Linked DNA regions of Ruminococcus albus AD2013. Each later gene encodes a partner of the first gene's protein in a complex. Links are inferred from orthologs where the notes say so. Each region holds a gene or a part of one and is shown in the gene's direction. Other genes may lie near its edges.

Region 1 (10,600 bases):
ATTCGGCATACACCTTATTGACAACACCTGTGCCCAGGATTATCTGAAGCTGTCCCGATGCCTCGAACACGCCCTTGACTCCGTCAAAGTTTTCAAGATCAGACTTTTTCACCTTGCTGTTATCGGCAATGACAAGCCTTAACCTTGTTGCGCAGTGTGCTGCACTTGCGAGGTTCTCTTTTCCGCCGATCGCTTCAAGTATTTCAGATGCTAAAATTTTGTGATCCATAGAACCCACCCTTTCTAAAATAATTTCCATATTTTTACTGAAAGAATATCACGTGTATTTGTGATACCGTTTTCATATCGTAGTATCATTATAGCATAGTTTCTTGTACTTGTCTATTGGCATATATTAAGAATTGGGGACATCTTTTCGGTAAGTTTCACACAGTTTCATATTCGATTTTGTATATTTCAGCCAATACGGTTTGTTGACTCTCTTTCTATGATATCATACTCCAGCTGAACTATACGATGTACCTCGCTGGTCTTTTTCATTTCAGCGAGAAGCATATTGGCACCTTCTCTGCCTGCGGTCTTATAGTGGAGATGCACCGATGACAGCGACACATAAAGCACCTTATCGAAGCGCGAATCTCCAACCGCACCGATCATAAGGTCTTCGGGGATACGGATACCGTTCTCGCGACAGTACAGCATAGCACCTGCGGCGATATTATCCGTTGCACAGAACAGGCAGTCGGGCTTTTCTCTGCCCGAAAACAGATGCTTTGCTTTTTCGTAGCCCGAATCCATGCTGAATCTCGCTATCTCGCAGAATTTCGGATCAAGAGTAAGTCCCGCATCGAGGACGGCTTTTTCAAATCCGATTCTGCGGTCTTTTCCCGCCGCCATATCCTCGGGGTTCGCGCCGATGAAAGCAGGACGTTTTGCGCCCTTGTCAAGCATGAGTTTCGTCATGTTATAAGCCGCGCCAAGATCGTTGTGACATACGCAATTGAAGCCTTTAAGCTTCTGGCCGACTATTATTGTGGGTACTCGCATCTTGGCAAGCAGTGAACGATGCAGGTCGGTTATGACACCTGCAAGAAGTATAACTCCGTCTACGCGGTTCTGCCTGAACAGTTCAAGTGAACTTATCTCGCGGTTATAGTCGTTGGACGTATTCACCAGAAGAAGTTCAAAGCCTTCCTCGCCCAGCACCTCACCTATGCCCTCGGTTATCCTTGCTATACTTTCACTGGAAAGTTTAGGCAGTATGACACCTACCAGCTTTGTCACCTTTGAACGCACTGTCCGTGCTGAATAACTCGGCACATAGCCTGTTCTCTCGATAGCCGCTTCTATCAGAGCGCGTTTATCATCTGAAAGATAGCCGTCGTTGAAATATCTGCTGACTGCCGATACCGATACACCTGCTTCTTTGGCAAATTCCGAAATATTCATACCGCACCTCCTGATATGATATTGATTTCATATATTATACCACATCTTTCAGCGAAAGTAAATATGACACATAAAATGTTTACATCTGAAAACTAATATTTTAATCTGAAAAAGCACCGCATGATAACTACGGTGCTTTTCACTCTATATCACTTTTTCGCCGCTGTGCAGGGCAATAAGTTTATCGCCCATTATGGTCTTCATCAAATCAAATGCAGGTATACCTGTGCAGTGTCCGCTGTAAAAGACGGTATCCATCTGAACAAGTTCTCGGGCTGTCTGCATGATGACAGCTTTTTCTTCATCGGTGTGCTCACCGTCATTTTTCATCATGTGGAAACCTGTGATAACATAATCTGGAACGCCGCTGAATATCTCCTTATACTTGTCGAGGATATTCAGTATCCCGTTATGCGAACAACCCGACAGCAGCCAGCGTTTGCCCTCCTGTTCAATAACAAGACATTGTTCGTGGGCGAAATCGTCCTGCACTTTCTCGCCGCCCTCATCACGCAGGAGCTTTCTGTTGCCCTGCGGATAGCATCTTCTGCCTGTTATCCCGCTGAACAGGAAAAGTTCATCATCAAGTCTGACATCGCCTTCGATAAGGCGTACATTCGGCAGAGCTAAGATATCTTTGTCGATACCGATGTACCGCTCACCATTATAATGGGGCTCGGCGGCGGACTTCTGCATGATTATCTGCGCGGTATTGTTTATCCGCGAAAACGGCATTATCCCGCCCGAATGGTCGTAGTGCCCGTGGCTGAGTATGACGGTATCCACCGCAGTCAGGTCTATGCCGAGAACTTCGGCATTTTTTACTGCTGCGTCTGTCTGCCCGCAGTCCAGCAGAAGCTTGTGCTTTTCAGTTTCGATATATACCGATAATCCGTGTTCTGCGATACAGCCCTCATGTCCGCAGGTATTTTCAACAAGAGTTACTATCTTCATTATCATTTGTTCTCCTTTCGTGTGTATGTTGATGATATCATATTAGTGCTATGATGTCAAGTTAAAAAGCGGTGCACTTTTTTCACAAAAAAGAAGTCTGCCTATTGACATATATGCCGAAGCGTGATATACTGTTTATGTTGATAGCATGGTAATACTTTACTATGCTGAATTTGACAGAGGAACATCGTTGTGATATAATAAATTAAGATATGCCCGAATTGTAAGGAGTGCATTTAAATGAGCGAAAAACTTTGGAGAAAAAACCTGATAAACATCGAGCCATATGTGGCAGGCGAACAGCCTAAAAACGAGAACATAATCAAGCTGAATGCAAACGAGAATCCCTATCCCCCTTCGGCGGGTGTGCAGGAAGTCCTGCGCAAAAAGGATATTTTCGACCTGAAAAAATATCCTTCCGCAGACGCTGTGCCGCTGAAAGCCGCCCTTGCGGAAAGATACGGGCTCGCTCCCGAAAATGTGTTCTGCGGCAACGGCTCGGACGATGTGCTCGCAACGGCTTTCAGAGCATTCTTCAACTCGGATAAACCTATATTCTACCCCGATATAACATACAGTTTCTATCCTGTATGGTGTGAGCTTCTGAAAATACCCTATGAGACCAAGCCTGTTGACGGCGACTTCCTTATAAATGTTAAGGACTTCTACCCCGAAAACGGCGGTGTTGTTATACCCAACCCAAATGCACCCACTGCTATCGGCGTGGGCAAGGATTTCATCATCGACCTGCTTGAACACAACCGCGATGTAATTGTCATCATCGATGAGGCTTATGTGGATTTCGGACGTTACAGCTGCGTTGAACTTATCAAGGAGTACGATAATCTCATAGTTACCCAGACATTCTCCAAGTCACGTTCGCTGGCTGGCATGAGGATTGGCATGGCATTCGCACAACCCGAGCTTATCAGCTATATGCATGCGGTCAAGGATAGCTACAACAGCTATCCACTGGATCAGCTGGCTATCGAAACAGGTATCGCAAGCCTTAACGATGAGAAATACTTCCGCGATACTGTTGAAAAAATAAAGGCTACCCGCGACCGTTCAGCAAAGGCTTTCAGGGAGATGGGCTTCAAAGTCACCGACAGCGAAACAAATTTCCTGTTTGTTTCGCACCCCGATATCCCCGCCGAGGAGATATTCACCTACACCAGAGAAAAAGGCATATTCATTCGTTACTTCAAAAAACCCGTTATCGACAAATGGCTGAGAATAACCATCGGCACGGACGAACAGATGGATAAGCTCATCGCCGCTGTTAAGGAGTGTATCGAAAGCAGGTGAACTTTATGTTTCTTGAATACGCCGTCAAGCTGAAAAATGCGATGAACAGGCGAAAGGAAGAAAATGAACACTATGCTGCTGTAAGGCAATACATAAATGCGCCCGAAGGGGGAAAACTGCTGGATATCGGTTTGGGCAGCGATATCATGCTGCAAAAACTCAGCGATAAAGGGCTTGACCTTTACGGGGTGGATATATCTGCCGCTGACCGAGACAGAAGTATCGACGAAATAGCACTGATGGGTCAGGCGAATATTGAAGAACTACCCTATTTCGATAATTTTTTTGACTGCGTGACCACGCTCCATACTCCGCCTTTGTGGAAAGACAAAAAAGCCGCTCTCACCGAGATCCTCAGAGTGCTGAAGGATGGCGGACGGTTTGTGTGCTTATTCACATTTGACAATGATACAGGTCTTGGGACACCTCCCCGCGCATTGAGAGAAAAAGCAAGGCAGGCAGGCTTTGAGAATGTCGCGGTAAAGATACTGCGGTCAGAGGGTTCATATCTGCTGATAGGAGAAAAGCCATGCTGAAAATAGTACCCATGACAGAGGATAACGTGGCAGAAGCAGCGGCACTTTCTGCTGCCTGCCTGAAAGAAGCCTGGAGCGAGGAAGTCTGTCGGGCACAGCTGACAAATCCGAATGACCGCACTCTGCTTGCATATGCGGACGGCAAAGCGGCGGGATTTCTCAGCTGCTGGTACATTGCTGGAGAAGCCGAGATAAACAATATCTGCGTTCTGTCCGAATACCGCAGACGAGGCATAGCGCGGGCGATGTTCGCAGAGATTTTTGCATTACTTACCGAAGCCGAAAGCTGGGTGCTTGAAGTCAGAGAGTCGAACTCGGCAGCGATTGCGCTTTATGAAAGTCTGGGTTTTGAAAAGGCGGGAGTGCGCAAGAATTTTTATGACGACCCGACTGAAAATGCCGTTATAATGACTAAACAAAGCACCTGAACATGAGGTGAATCATGACTGTATTCAGGAAGATACCACAAAACAGTTACTGTGATTTTATTCAAACCGCCGAAAATATCCCTTTCGGGAAGATTTATCCCCTGTCGCTCGCCGAGGGCAGACAGGCGGGAGATATCTATACCAACGGAAAGGCTGTGCTGTTTCATCACCTTTGCGGTTTCGGTCATATCGCGGGATCGGCTGACGATGCCTTTATAAATAGTATAAAAGAACTTATGCTGAACTGCGGTCGGCGACTGGTGCTGTTTGCTGATAACGCTATCGCAGAAAAGTTCGGAGAGGAGTTTGCTGTCAGCGGCAGACTTTTCTTTGAGTACAGAAAGTCAACACCGCCCGAGTATTTTCTGCCCGATGGCTACAAACTTGAAAAGCTGGACAGCGGGCTGATTTCACAGATGGCGGGACGTATCGTTCCTGCCTTTTCATGGGAAAGCACCGAAAACTTCCTTGCGGGAGGAACAGGCTACTGTGTAACATTTGATGGCAGACCTGCGGCATGGGCTTTTTCAGCTGCGGTAAGCGGAATAGAAGTCGATATAGGCGTTGAAACTGATCCCGCACACCGCAGGAAAGGTCTTGCCTTTATCGCGGCGGCGAAAACTATCGAAGACATACTTGAAAGCGGCAGAACACCTGTATGGGCTTGCCATTCGGAAAATACAGGTTCGGCAGGACTTGCGCAGAAACTCGGTTTTTGCAAAACAGCGGAATGCTGTGTCATACATAAACGCTGAACGGGCTGATGCCCAATACGGAGGATAATATGAAGATCTTAGGAATAGAAAGCTCTTGCGACGAAACAGCCATATCCGTTACCGAAAACGGCAGGACTGTGCTTTCAAACATCGTCGCTTCACAGATAGATGAACACAGGCTGTACGGCGGAGTGGTGCCCGAAATAGCTTCGCGCCGCCATGCCGAAAATATCTCATGGGTGGCAAAAGCCGCACTGGAAGAAGCAAACTGCACCATGGATGACATCGATGCAATAGCTGTTACCTATGCACCCGGGCTGATAGGCGCACTTCTGGTTGGTGTAAGTTTTGCCAAGGGACTTGCTATGAGCACCAAAAAGCCCCTCGTGCCTGTGCACCACATCGCGGGACACATCGCTTCAAACTACATCACTCACCCCGACCTTGAACCGCCATATCTTTGCCTTGTGGCTTCGGGCGGGCATTCCCATATAGTTGAAGTAAAGGATTATACCCACTACCATGTTGTAGGCAGAACACGAGATGATGCGGCAGGAGAGTGTTTCGACAAAGTAGCGAGAACTCTGGGCTATGAATACCCGGGCGGAAAGTTCATCGATGCCGCCGCAAAACTGGGCGACCCCAAAGCCTATGATCTTCCCAAGCCCCGCGTGCAGGGCAGTGAGTACGACCTCAGCTTTTCGGGACTGAAGACCGCGGTGATAAACCTTGTACACAATGCCGAACAGAAAGGTGTACCCATAGACCGTGAGGGTATGGCGGCTTCTTTTCAGGCTACTGTTGCAAAGGCACTGGTGGACAAGACCATGCTTGCCGCTGAACATCTCGGCTACAAGACCATAGGTCTTGCAGGGGGCGTCTCGGCAAATTCGGGCGTAAGAGAACTTCTGCAAAAGGAATGCGATAAGCGCGGGTTCAAGGTATATATGCCTGAGCTTAAATACTGCGGCGATAACGGTGCTATGATATCCTGTCAGGGCTATTACGACTTCCTGGCAGGAAAACGTGCCGATGGTTCGCTCAACGGAATCGCCACACTTTCACTTGATGCCATATCCGAATAACGCTATCATCTATATGACATAAAAATCAAGCTCGGAGAAAACTCCTGTATGAACCGCACCACATTGTGCGTACATCACCAAAAAGCCCCTATGGCAAATTAAATCAAGCAACGAACTGGCTTCGCAATTCAAGCGGAGTCAGTTTTGTTTTGAGTTGTATACGCTGATGATTGTAGAAATAGATATAATCATCAATGAGATGTCTAGCTTCGGCGAATGTCTTGATCTTAGTCCTGTAAATGCATTCTGTTTTCAAAATGGAGAAAAAGTTTTCAGCCAAAGCGTTATCATATGGATTTCCACGTCTTGACATTGACGGCGTAATGTGGTATGCTTTGGTTAGGTTAAAATACGGTTGTGAAGTGTATTGAAACCCTTGGTCACTGTGGAGCTGCAACTCCCCGGTGACCTTTTCCTTTCTCTTGGCAGCTTTAATCGTGTTCAGAACAAGGTTTATGTTCTGAACCGTCGATGTCTTGTAAGCAACTACACTTCGGTCATACAGGTCTCTGATGACCGAGAGATACAGAAATCCCTGTGCAGTCTTTATGTAGGAAATATCGGTTACCCACTTCTGATTAGGTCTGTCCGCGTGGAAATCTCTGTTGAGCAGATTATCGTATCTGTGCAGAGCATGACTGTAATTGCAGTATTTTCTTCTCCTGACAACAGAAAGAAGGCTGTATTTGTTCATAACACGCAGAATGGTCTTTGGGTTATGATGAATGCCTTTGCGTTCAAGCCATATAGCTACACGACGATAACCATATGTCTGCTTAGTTTCCTGCTGACATTCACGAATAAGTTCTGACAGCTCCAGATCCCTTGCAGGCTTGTCCATGCGTTTAACAAAGCCATAATAACCGCTTCTTGACACGCCAAGTATCCTACACATCTCGCTTATGCTGTACTTATCCTTATGACGATAGATAACTCGGTGCTTTACTTCCGGTCTCACTTCCTTTCTGTAAGCGAGAGAAAATCCCGCATAAGTTCATTCTCCATTTCAAGAGCTTTGATCTTCGCATCCTTACGAGCTATGATATATTTCAGCTCATTGACTTTATCTGTCTCGGTGTACTTATCGTTTTTTGACGGACGACCTTTCCTTCTCAAAACAATACCGGCAGCTAACTTTCTTTGCTTCTCATTATACCGGGTGATGAAATTATGTACTTGTTTTTGTGAGAAGCCAAGCCGTTCTCCAATTTGTCTTAATGTCAATCCTTGTTTCTTTAATTCAAGTATCTCTTTTTCGTACTGTTGTATGCGTCCGTAACTTCTTGTCATAACAAAAGGGGGTGTTGCAATCGCAGCACCCTCTAACCATATCCGAACATCAGAGTAAAAAAACATATTTACTGGTGAAATAAGCTGTTTCAGTGCGCACACCCCCAAGCCCTCTTCAAAAAAGAGGACTCGGGGGTGTTATGTTCTGCTGGTTTTTATGCCGTTTTCAGTTCAAAAAGAGAAATTCCAAGTCGGTTTTCTGAGATCTTAGCAAAAAGCTTCTTTATGTTGTATGCAAGTCCCAGCAAAAGGAACTCCGTTCTGATGTTATTTTTGCCCCTGCACAGGAATCTTCTGAAGCCGTGATCATGTTTCAGCACTCCGAATACGCCTTCAGCCTGTATGCTTCGGTTCATTCTGAGCTGTCTTCCGAATTCGGTCGTTATATTTTCCAGGCTTTCTGTTCTCAGTTCTTTGAACTTATGCGATATAGCAAGCGTCTTGTTTCCTTTTGCTTTTGTACAATTCTGTTTGTAGGGACAACCTTCGCAGCTTTCACATATGTACAGTGCTTTCTCCGAAATGAATCCGGTCTTCGTTTTCTCATGCTTTGTACCGATACGCCACAGTATCCTTCCTGCCCTGCATACGAATATATCGCCAAGTTCGTGGTATTCCATATTCTCGGGTCTGCCGTATTTTGTACGGAAGTTCCGCTTTTTGCTCTGCTCATAATTTACGGGTTTTATATATGAGGTCATGTTATGTGATCTGAGATAAAGATAGTTCTCCTCGCTCTCATATCCTGCATCACAGATGATGTTTTTCAATACAAACAACTCAAGACTGTTAAGCTTTTCAAGAAACGGGATCAGCGTATTTACATCGCTCCGTTCGCTTGAAACGTCTATACCTACAATATACTCGCCTTCCACCGCAGCCTGTATGTTGTATCCGGGTTTCAGCTGACCGTTTCTCATATGGTCTTCCTTCATGTGCATGAATGTTGCATCGGTATCTGTCTTTGAAAAGCTGTTTCTTCCGTCAAAAAGGCTGTTATATTGTTCGTACTGTTGTATTTTCTGCTGATATCCCTCAAGCTTTTCAAGTGCTTTCTGATATACTGATTTATGATGTCCTTTTCCGTAAACTCGTTCAATACCAAATTTTATCATAAGTGAAGAAAGTGTACCGATCATATCCGAAACTGGCGTATTTTCGGGGAATCTCACACCATAAGCATAATTTATCTCATCAAGTATCTCAGGCAGTTTTACTCGCAGTTTCTGTTCGTTTTTGGATACAGACTTCTTCCAGACGAATGTATATCTGTTTGCATTAGCTTCGATCTTGGTGCCATCAATGAACAGGTTCTTACCGCTTATCTCTTTCATATTCAAAAGATACTTTACAACAGCGTAAAACACACGCTCAATCTGTTCTCCCATTTTCTGTCGAAATCTTGAGATAGTGCTGTGATCCGGAGCTCCAAAGCCATCGAGAAGCCACATGAAATGGATATCCCTTTTGCAGAGCTGTTCAATCTTACGGCTTGAAAAAGAGTCGTTCATGTAGCCGTAGATGAGTATCTTCATCATGATATCCTCGGGTATGGCGCCATTCCACTTGCTTACTATCGTGTATTCTTCTTTTTGATAGATCTCATCTATAACATTGCTCAATACTCTGACAGGTGAGCTTTCTTCGATGTAGATCTCATAATTCATGTTAAGACGCACTTGACAATTTCTCATTTTTGTGGTACAATCCTTTCGTTGGTTTGATGTTATATTTGCAATTACATTATACCACAAAATGAGACGCCTGGCACTACCTTTTTGGTGTGTCAGGCGTCTTTTTCTTTGTTGGGGCTGCAACAGCCCCCTCTTTTTGTCATTGTACGTTTTTACTGGTGCGGTTCAGTAACAGAGGTTTTCTCCGAGCTTTTCGTATATGAGGTTAAGTTATGCCTTTTTCTCATTGAGGTACTTTACTGCTGCCATAGCTGCAACTGCGCCGTCTGCGGCGGCTGTTACAAGCTGACGCACTTCCTTGACGCGGTTGTCGCCTGCGACGTATATGCCCTCGGTCTTGGTCAGGCAGTTTTCGCCCGCAACTGCATAGCCCTTGTCATCAAGGTCTATCACTGACGAGAAATTCTGGTTCTCTGGCACTCTGCCAACTGCCACGAACAGACCGCTTGCGCTTATATCACGCACACTGCCGTCCTTTGCAGTTATCTCGATAGCTTCCAGAGCGTTTTCGCCTTTCAGTGCAGTTATATCGCTGTTAAGAAGTATCTCAACATTTTCACGTTCTTTCAGACGCTCGTATTCAGCCTCAGCGCCGCGAAAACTGTTCAGCTTATGCACAAGGTATACTTTCTCAACAACATCAGCGAGATAAAGTGCGTCCTCAAGTGCGACTCTTGTTCCGCCTGCCACAGCAACTGTTTTACCGCGGAAGAAAGCACCGTCACAAGTAGCGCAGTAGCTTACACCCTTGCCGAGAAGTTCGTCCTCGCGGGCAACACCCAGTTTGCGCTTATCGGAACCTGTCGCTATTATGACAGTACCTGCATGGTAGCTTGCGGAAGGGGTGTTGACCTGCTTGTACTCACCCTTATCCTCGATGCTTACAGCCTTTTCAAATACGAACTCGGCTCCCAGTGCAGTTGCCTGCTCGTAAAGGCGCATCGCAAAGTCAAATCCCGAGATATGGGGTGCAGTGGGATAATTCTCGATGCTGTGAGCATTTACGATCTGTCCTCCGAAGCTTGCAGCTTCAAGCAGAAGCACTGTCTTATTTGCGCGTCTTGCATAAACTGCGGCTGTCATGCCCGCAGGACCTGCACCTATGATAACTACATCGTAATTCATAGTATCACCTCAAAAGTTCTTCGATAGCGCCCTTTCCACGGAAACCTATGCTGC
Region 2 (6,389 bases), 2.4 Mb from region 1 along the record:
AGCAAAAAAATAATATCGAAAAACAATAAAAAACTATTGACAAACAGTTTGGAGTGTGATATAATACAAATCAAGAAAGATAGGAGACAACGATTATGAAAGAAAATAAATTTAAGATATTGAACGCAATAGTATTTGTGCTGACCTTTTTTGTGTTCCCTGCGTGGCTTGTCGGTATAAACACATCAAGAATTTCTTTCTATTGCATTTTAGGTACGATCGTGTTTATGATCGCTACGTGGAAATTTTATAATAATGACAGCGAAATAGAAAATAGCGTGATAATACTGATCTTTTTGAGGATAGCTTTGCTTTTGTGTTTAGCGGGGGTATATCTGCCGTCGATAGTGATCAATAATTTTGATGATACAAAAAGTATGTACATTTTAAAACGGCTGAATTACGCTCATGGGGTGTACGGATTTAGCGGAGAAAGACTGGAGTATTACAAAAAGATTTTCCCAGAAAACCTTCCCGATGAATGTGATGACTATGAATATCTGACTCAGGGTGGTATGTATGACTTCTATCCCGGATCTCGTCTGATGTTTCGCACAGATGAAGAAACTATAGAGAAGTATGCGGAATACTATGCCGGTTTTTGTGAAAGGAAATACAATGGTGCTCTTTACGATGATATAGATGATATAAGTATTGAAGAAGAGCTTGAAAAAACAGAGGTTGCGCTCGATGGTTTTTTGTCAAGATCCGGATTAGTAGACAGATGGGGTGAAGGGAAAGATAAATGGTTTGAAAAGTTCAAAAATGCTGAGATCTATTCGATAGATGGGATTTTTCGCGAAGGTGTGCTGCTTGATAAAGACAGCGGGTATGTGGTTATAACGATAGATGAACCAAAGTGATAAAATAACACAAGTTGCAAAAGAGAGGCTACAACGACGATGAAGGAAAGCAGATTAAAGAAGTTGAATAAATTGATACTTGTGTTGCATATCGTGTTTCCTCTGTGGTTTTATATGAGTGTATATACGATCGGGATATCGTTTTATTCTTTGTTAGGTTCGATCGTGTGTATGATCGTTACTAAAATAGTATATCAGAAAGCCAGATACATTAATAACGGAACGAAGATTATAAATGCCTTGAGGGCAGGTTTGCTTTTGTGCTTAGCGGGGATATATCTGCCTTCCTTGGTGCTTTTAAATTTTAAGAATACAAAAAGTATGTATAGTATAAAAAGGTTGGATTACGCGCATGGTGTCTACGGCAAGAATGCGGAGTATTACAAAAATCTTTTGCCTGAAAGACTTCCCGATGAATGCGAGGATTATTCATTCATTACTCGTGGTTGTATGATAGCACAAGATTATCATGCATCATCATGTCTGTCATTCCGCACTGATGAAAGGACGATAGACAGTTATGCCAAATACTATGGCGGTATATGCGATGAGAGAAGGGTGAAAGATGAAAGCGAAAACGAGATAAAGGGTATTGACTGGTTCTGTGATAATGCTCGGATAGATGAAAGCAAGCGGGACGAATTCGAGAACGCAGAACTTTACTGGATAAACGGGAACTTTCCCAATGGTGCACTGCTTGACAAAGACAGCGGTTATGTTGTGATACTGACATAGGAAATCCTAGGACAACAAAAGAGGGGGATCTTATCAGAGGATGAATGGAGATATACTTTTTTATTATAGAGTTTATGTTATATTTTTTACTTGCATTTTACAGCGCTGTGTGATATAATGTGTATGTAATATTTTTGTTTGAAAGGAACTGATCGCAATGCTGTCAGATATCGAGATAGCCAAGCAGGCTAAAATGCTGAAAATTTCCGAGATCGCCAAGAAACTCGGGATAACAGAGGAGGAATATGAACCTTACGGTCATTACAAGGCTAAGCTCTCAGAATCTCTTTATGAAAAGACAAAGGATAAGCCCAACGGTAAGCTGATACTTGTTACTGCCATAAACCCTACACCTGCTGGTGAGGGAAAGACTACCATTTCGGTAGGTCTGCATGAGGCTATGCACGTTATTGGCAAGAATTCAATACTCGCACTGAGAGAACCATCCCTCGGACCTGTGTTCGGCATAAAGGGTGGTGCTGCAGGCGGTGGATATGCTCAGGTAGTTCCTATGGAAGATATAAACCTCCATTTTACTGGAGATATGCACGCTATTACTGCGGCTAACAATCTGCTTTGTGCACTGATCGACAACTCCATGCAGCAGGGCAATCCTCTGCATATCGACCAGAGAAGGATAATGTTCAAGAGATGTCTTGATATGAATGACAGAGCGCTGAGAGATATAATCATCGGTCTGGGTTCTAAAGTCAACGGTATACCGAGAGAGGATTCTTTCCAGATAACCGTGGCTTCTGAGATAATGGCTATACTCTGTCTGGCGGCTGATCTTGAAGATCTTAAAAAGCGTATCGAGCGTATACTTGTTGCTTATACCACCGATGGCAAGCCGGTTTTCGCTAAGGATATCGGCGGCTGCGGCGCTATGGTGGCACTGCTTAAAGATGCACTGAAGCCTAATCTCGTGCAGACATTGGAGAACAATCCTGCGCTGATACACGGCGGTCCTTTCGCAAATATCGCTCACGGCTGTAACTCTGTAAGAGCAACTAAGCTTGCCCTGAAACTGGCTGATTACACTATTACCGAAGCAGGCTTCGGTTCCGATCTTGGCGCTGAGAAGTTCTTTGATATCAAGTGCCGTTTTGCAGGACTCAAGCCCAGCTGTGTAGTTCTGGTTGCGACTATCCGTGCGCTGAAATACAACGGCGGCGTTGCACGTGCAGATCTTACTGCTGAAAATGTACCCGCACTGGAAAATGGTATCGTAAACCTCAGGACACATATCGAGAACATGAAGAAGTTCGGTGTGCCTGTTGTTGTTGCTATCAACAGATTTGCATCCGATACGGAGGCTGAGATCGAAGTTATCAAAAAGACCTGCGCTGAGATGGGTGTTGAGGTATCACTGGCTGAGATATTTGCAAACGGCGGCAAGGGCGGTACTGATTTGGCTGAAAAGGTAGTTGCTACCATTGAAAATAACGAGAGCAACTTCAAGCCACTTTATGATGAAAAGCTGCCTATCAAGGAAAAGTTGGGCGTGATCGCTAAGGAGATCTACCGTGCTGACGGTGTTATTTTCACCGCTCAGGCTGAAAAGGCACTGAAAGAGATCAATGAACTGGGCTACGACAAGATACCTGTATGTGTTGCAAAGACACAGTATTCGCTTTCTGACGACCCCACCAAGCTTGGCAAGCCCGAGGGCTTTGAGATAACTGTCCGCGATCTGAGAGTATCGGCAGGTGCAGGATTTGTTGTAGCTTACACAGGTGATATCATGACCATGCCGGGTCTGCCCAAGGTGCCTGCTGCCAATAATATCGACTGTGACAATAAGGGCAATATCTATGGATTGTTCTGATAAATACAGAGGTGCGAAATGAAAACCAAAGTCATACCCGAAGAAGTGACAGCAAAGGGCGTTGACGTAAATGAGTCCGATAAAGCGGACAAAAAACATAAGCACACACAACTTAAATGGCTCATCGGCAGCACGGTTGTTTTCGTGCTGCTGAATGTGCTTGCATGGAAAAGCACACCATTCTGCGATTTTTACCAGAAGTGGATATACCCGCTGTGGGCACAGACCTACGGCCGTGTGACTTCACTGCTGCCTTTCTCTTTTGGAGAATTGCTGATAGCGATAGCTGTTTTCGGTATACCTCTCTCACTTATAGTGATGATCGTTCTGCTTATTATCAAAAAGGGCAGGCGTGGGAAAGTTGCAAGGATATTCGGGTTTATTTACGGATGGATACTGGTATTTATCCTTGGTACAGAAACGCTGAACTGCTTTATACTGTATCATACTTCTACATTTGAAAAGCTGAACGATATCAGTACAGAAGAGCACACCCATGAAGAACTGGAAGCGCTAGGATACCGCATAGTCTCTCAGGTTAACGTGCTTTCAAAAAAGGTGCAGCGTGATGAAGATGGTCGATTTGTGCTGACTGCGGATACCGACGATACAGCACGGGATGCTATCGAGGGTCTGGAAGAAGAGTTTGTAAACTTCGGCGGATATGAAGTTCACCCCAAACCCATTTACTGCTCGTTTTTTATGAGCCAGATGGATCTTATGGGGATTTATTTCCCGTTTTCGATGGAAGCAAACTACAACACTGATATGTACAAGGCGAAGCTGCCGAACACTATCTGTCACGAACTTGCCCATACGAAGGGCTTTATAAGGGAAGAAGAAGCGAATTTCATCGCTTTTGTTGCCTGTGACCGCTGTGATAATGTGGATTATAGGTATTCCGGTTATCTTTCGGCGCTGACCTATGTTCGCAATGAGATATTTGAGTACTGTGACGAAGAAACAATGGTTGAATTTGATAATGCCATCTGTGACGAGGTATGGGCAGATATCGACGGAAACCGTGCATACTGGGAGTCAGTGGAAGAAGCCGAAGACACAGTGTTTGAAAGCGAAAGTGTCAGTGAAGTTAGCGAAAAGGCTATGGAGACTTCTCTGCAGGCTAACGGAGTTGAGGACGGTCTCGAATCTTACTGCAGAATGGTTGATCTTATGTTGAATTATTACGGCGAGCACAAGTTCGTCGGTGAAGAATAGTGAGTTGAGATAAATTGAACTTTACTTTCAGGACTTCCTCTCCTGAGCAGACTATCGCACTCGGACGTGAGATAGGCAAACGTCTGCGCGGTGGCGAGGTTATCGCCTACCGCGGCGGGCTCGGTGCAGGAAAAACAACGATAACACGCGGTATCTCAGATGGGCTTGGGCTTGGTGACGAAGTGACTTCGCCTACCTTTGCTCTTGTAAACGAGTACCGAAAAAAGGGCTGCAAAATTAGCCTGATACACTTTGATATGTACCGTATAACCTCCGGGGAAGATTTGGAAACTACGGGATTTTTCGACTATATGGACGAGGATACGGTACTGGCTGTGGAATGGTCGGAGAATATAGACGATGACCTGCCCGATGACTGTATCAGGATAACGATAAACAGGATATCCGATGATGAGAGAGAGCTCACCATCGAGACCTGCGGCGGAGATGACAGATTTGAAAATATTAGCTATTGATACAAGCGGCAAAACGGCTTCTGTTGCAATAAGTGACGGAGCACGACTGCTGTGGGAAAAGACGGTTTTTACTAAGCTTACACATTCGCAGGTGATACTGCCGATGGTGGAGAGCGCTCTGGAAGAAACGGGAATTGACTATCCCGACATTGACTGCATCGCAATCGCCAACGGACCCGGTTCTTATACCGGGCTCAGGATAGGCGTTGGTGCTGTTAAGGGCATCTGCATGGGTGCGCCGAACATCAAAGCGGCAGGAGTATCGACTTTACTGGCGCTGGCTTACAACTGTGTGGGCTTTGAGGGAAAGATATTCTCAGTGATGAGAGCTCGCCCTAAGATAATCTACGCTGCGGCATTTGAAAGCAGCGGCGGAAAGATCATACGTATGACCGAGGATAAGGTCTGCGGTGAGGACGAATTCTTCTCGCAGATAGGCTTCTGCGGAAATGTCATGCTGGTAGGTGACTGTGCCGAGGAGATAAAGGCAGGTCGTTTTGCTGAGTCTGACAATGTGCGTACAGCTCCGCTGAACTGTGTTCTGCAAAGAGCATCGTCGCTTTGTCTTGCGGTCGAAGATGATCCGACGCTTATGTGCAGTGCTGATGAACTGGCAGTGTCCTATCTTCAGGCGACTAAGGCTGAAAAAGACAAGGCTCACCGCGACAGTTGAACGCGATCTGTCCTGCGGACAGTTCAATAAATTTGAATTGTGGTACAGGATATTTTATATTGAGGTGGAGTTGTTATGAAGAGATTTATCGACCCGTTTTATGCGTATGCATTGCTTTTATCGGCGACGGTTTGCCTTCTGTTAAAGGGGCATGGAAAAGAATTTCTTATAATATCGATTGTTCTTCATGTGATGGCTTTAATTGAATTCTTTATGTTGTTTGGAAATATGAAAAAGAGGAAAAGGGAAGATTTGGACATTTGAGAAAATGTATCTAAAATCAAAATGTGGAGGTAAACTACTATGAAACTTGCAATTGGTTGCGATCATGCAGGTCCCGAGCTTAAAAAAGAGGTACTTGCATATCTGGATGAGATAGGCGTGGAATATGTTGATCTGGGCGTTCAGGAAGGCGAAAAATGCGATTATCCTGACAAGGCTCAGGAAGTATGCGCTAAGGTCACAAGCGGTGAGTGCGAAATGGCTGTACTTATCTGCGGCACAGGTATTGGAATGTCTATGGCGGCAAATAAGGTAAAGGGCATAAGGGCTGCTTGCTGTTCGGATTATTTTTCGGCTAAGTATACTAGAGCTCA

Evidence for each region.
Region 2: the proteins of tsaD (region 1) and tsaE are in contact, whole or in part, in a crystal structure (PDB 6N9A), measured with the Thermotoga maritima proteins. The link is inferred for Ruminococcus albus AD2013 from one-to-one orthologs. Residues at the interface, in WP_004082750.1 of Thermotoga maritima: Cys10, Asp11, Arg49, His50, Leu82, Gly84, Gly135, Gly136, Glu154, Thr155, Leu156, Asp157, Asp158, Ser159, Glu162, Asp165, Lys166, Arg169, Leu170, Tyr175, Lys213, Thr214, Leu217, Tyr218, Gln221, Arg222, Asn324; in WP_004082108.1 of Thermotoga maritima: Leu37, Gly38, Lys46, Lys57, Val59, Lys60, Ser61, Thr63, Phe64, Thr65, Leu66, Met67, Val69, Pro71, Tyr82, Arg83, Leu84, Asp86, Asp88, Phe89, Asp93, Ile128, Asp130, Glu131, Arg134.

Annotation. Positions count from the first base shown.
Region 1 is NZ_JAGS01000001.1:3,067,183-3,077,782, forward strand. What follows is about bases 4,443-7,428. They hold tsaD (tRNA (adenosine(37)-N6)-threonylcarbamoyltransferase complex transferase subunit TsaD), read left to right. Parts: upstream 4,443-5,420; coding sequence 5,421-6,437; downstream 6,438-7,428. Other genes in these bases: rimI (ribosomal protein S18-alanine N-acetyltransferase), read left to right, coding at 4,443-4,636; N773_RS0113730 (GNAT family N-acetyltransferase), read left to right, coding at 4,651-5,391; N773_RS0113740 (IS3 family transposase), read right to left, coding at 6,541-7,395; N773_RS20290 (helix-turn-helix domain-containing protein), read right to left, coding at 7,392-7,428. In the rest of the region: N773_RS0113700 (PTS beta-glucoside transporter subunit IIBCA), read right to left, coding at 1-229; N773_RS0113705 (LacI family DNA-binding transcriptional regulator), read right to left, coding at 418-1,410; N773_RS0113710 (MBL fold metallo-hydrolase), read right to left, coding at 1,555-2,364; hisC (histidinol-phosphate transaminase), read left to right, coding at 2,605-3,672; N773_RS0113720 (class I SAM-dependent methyltransferase), read left to right, coding at 3,678-4,208; more of rimI, read left to right, coding at 4,202-4,442; more of N773_RS20290, read right to left, coding at 7,429-7,829; N773_RS0113750 (IS1182 family transposase), read right to left, coding at 7,883-9,421; N773_RS0113755 (NAD(P)/FAD-dependent oxidoreductase), read right to left, coding at 9,632-10,546; trxA (thioredoxin), read right to left, coding at 10,551-10,600.
Region 2 is NZ_JAGS01000001.1:650,530-656,918, forward strand. The notes cover bases 3,429-6,389. They hold tsaE (tRNA (adenosine(37)-N6)-threonylcarbamoyltransferase complex ATPase subunit type 1 TsaE), read left to right. Parts: upstream 3,429-4,658; coding sequence 4,659-5,120; downstream 5,121-6,389. Other genes in these bases: N773_RS0102790 (DUF3810 domain-containing protein), read left to right, coding at 3,445-4,644; tsaB (tRNA (adenosine(37)-N6)-threonylcarbamoyltransferase complex dimerization subunit type 1 TsaB), read left to right, coding at 5,092-5,793; N773_RS0102805 (hypothetical protein), read left to right, coding at 5,869-6,057; rpiB (ribose 5-phosphate isomerase B), read left to right, coding at 6,097-6,389. Also shown: N773_RS0102775 (hypothetical protein), read left to right, coding at 96-863; N773_RS0102780 (hypothetical protein), read left to right, coding at 1,185-1,598; N773_RS0102785 (formate--tetrahydrofolate ligase), read left to right, coding at 1,756-3,426. UniProt on the Escherichia coli protein: Required for the formation of a threonylcarbamoyl group on adenosine at position 37 (t(6)A37) in tRNAs that read codons beginning with adenine.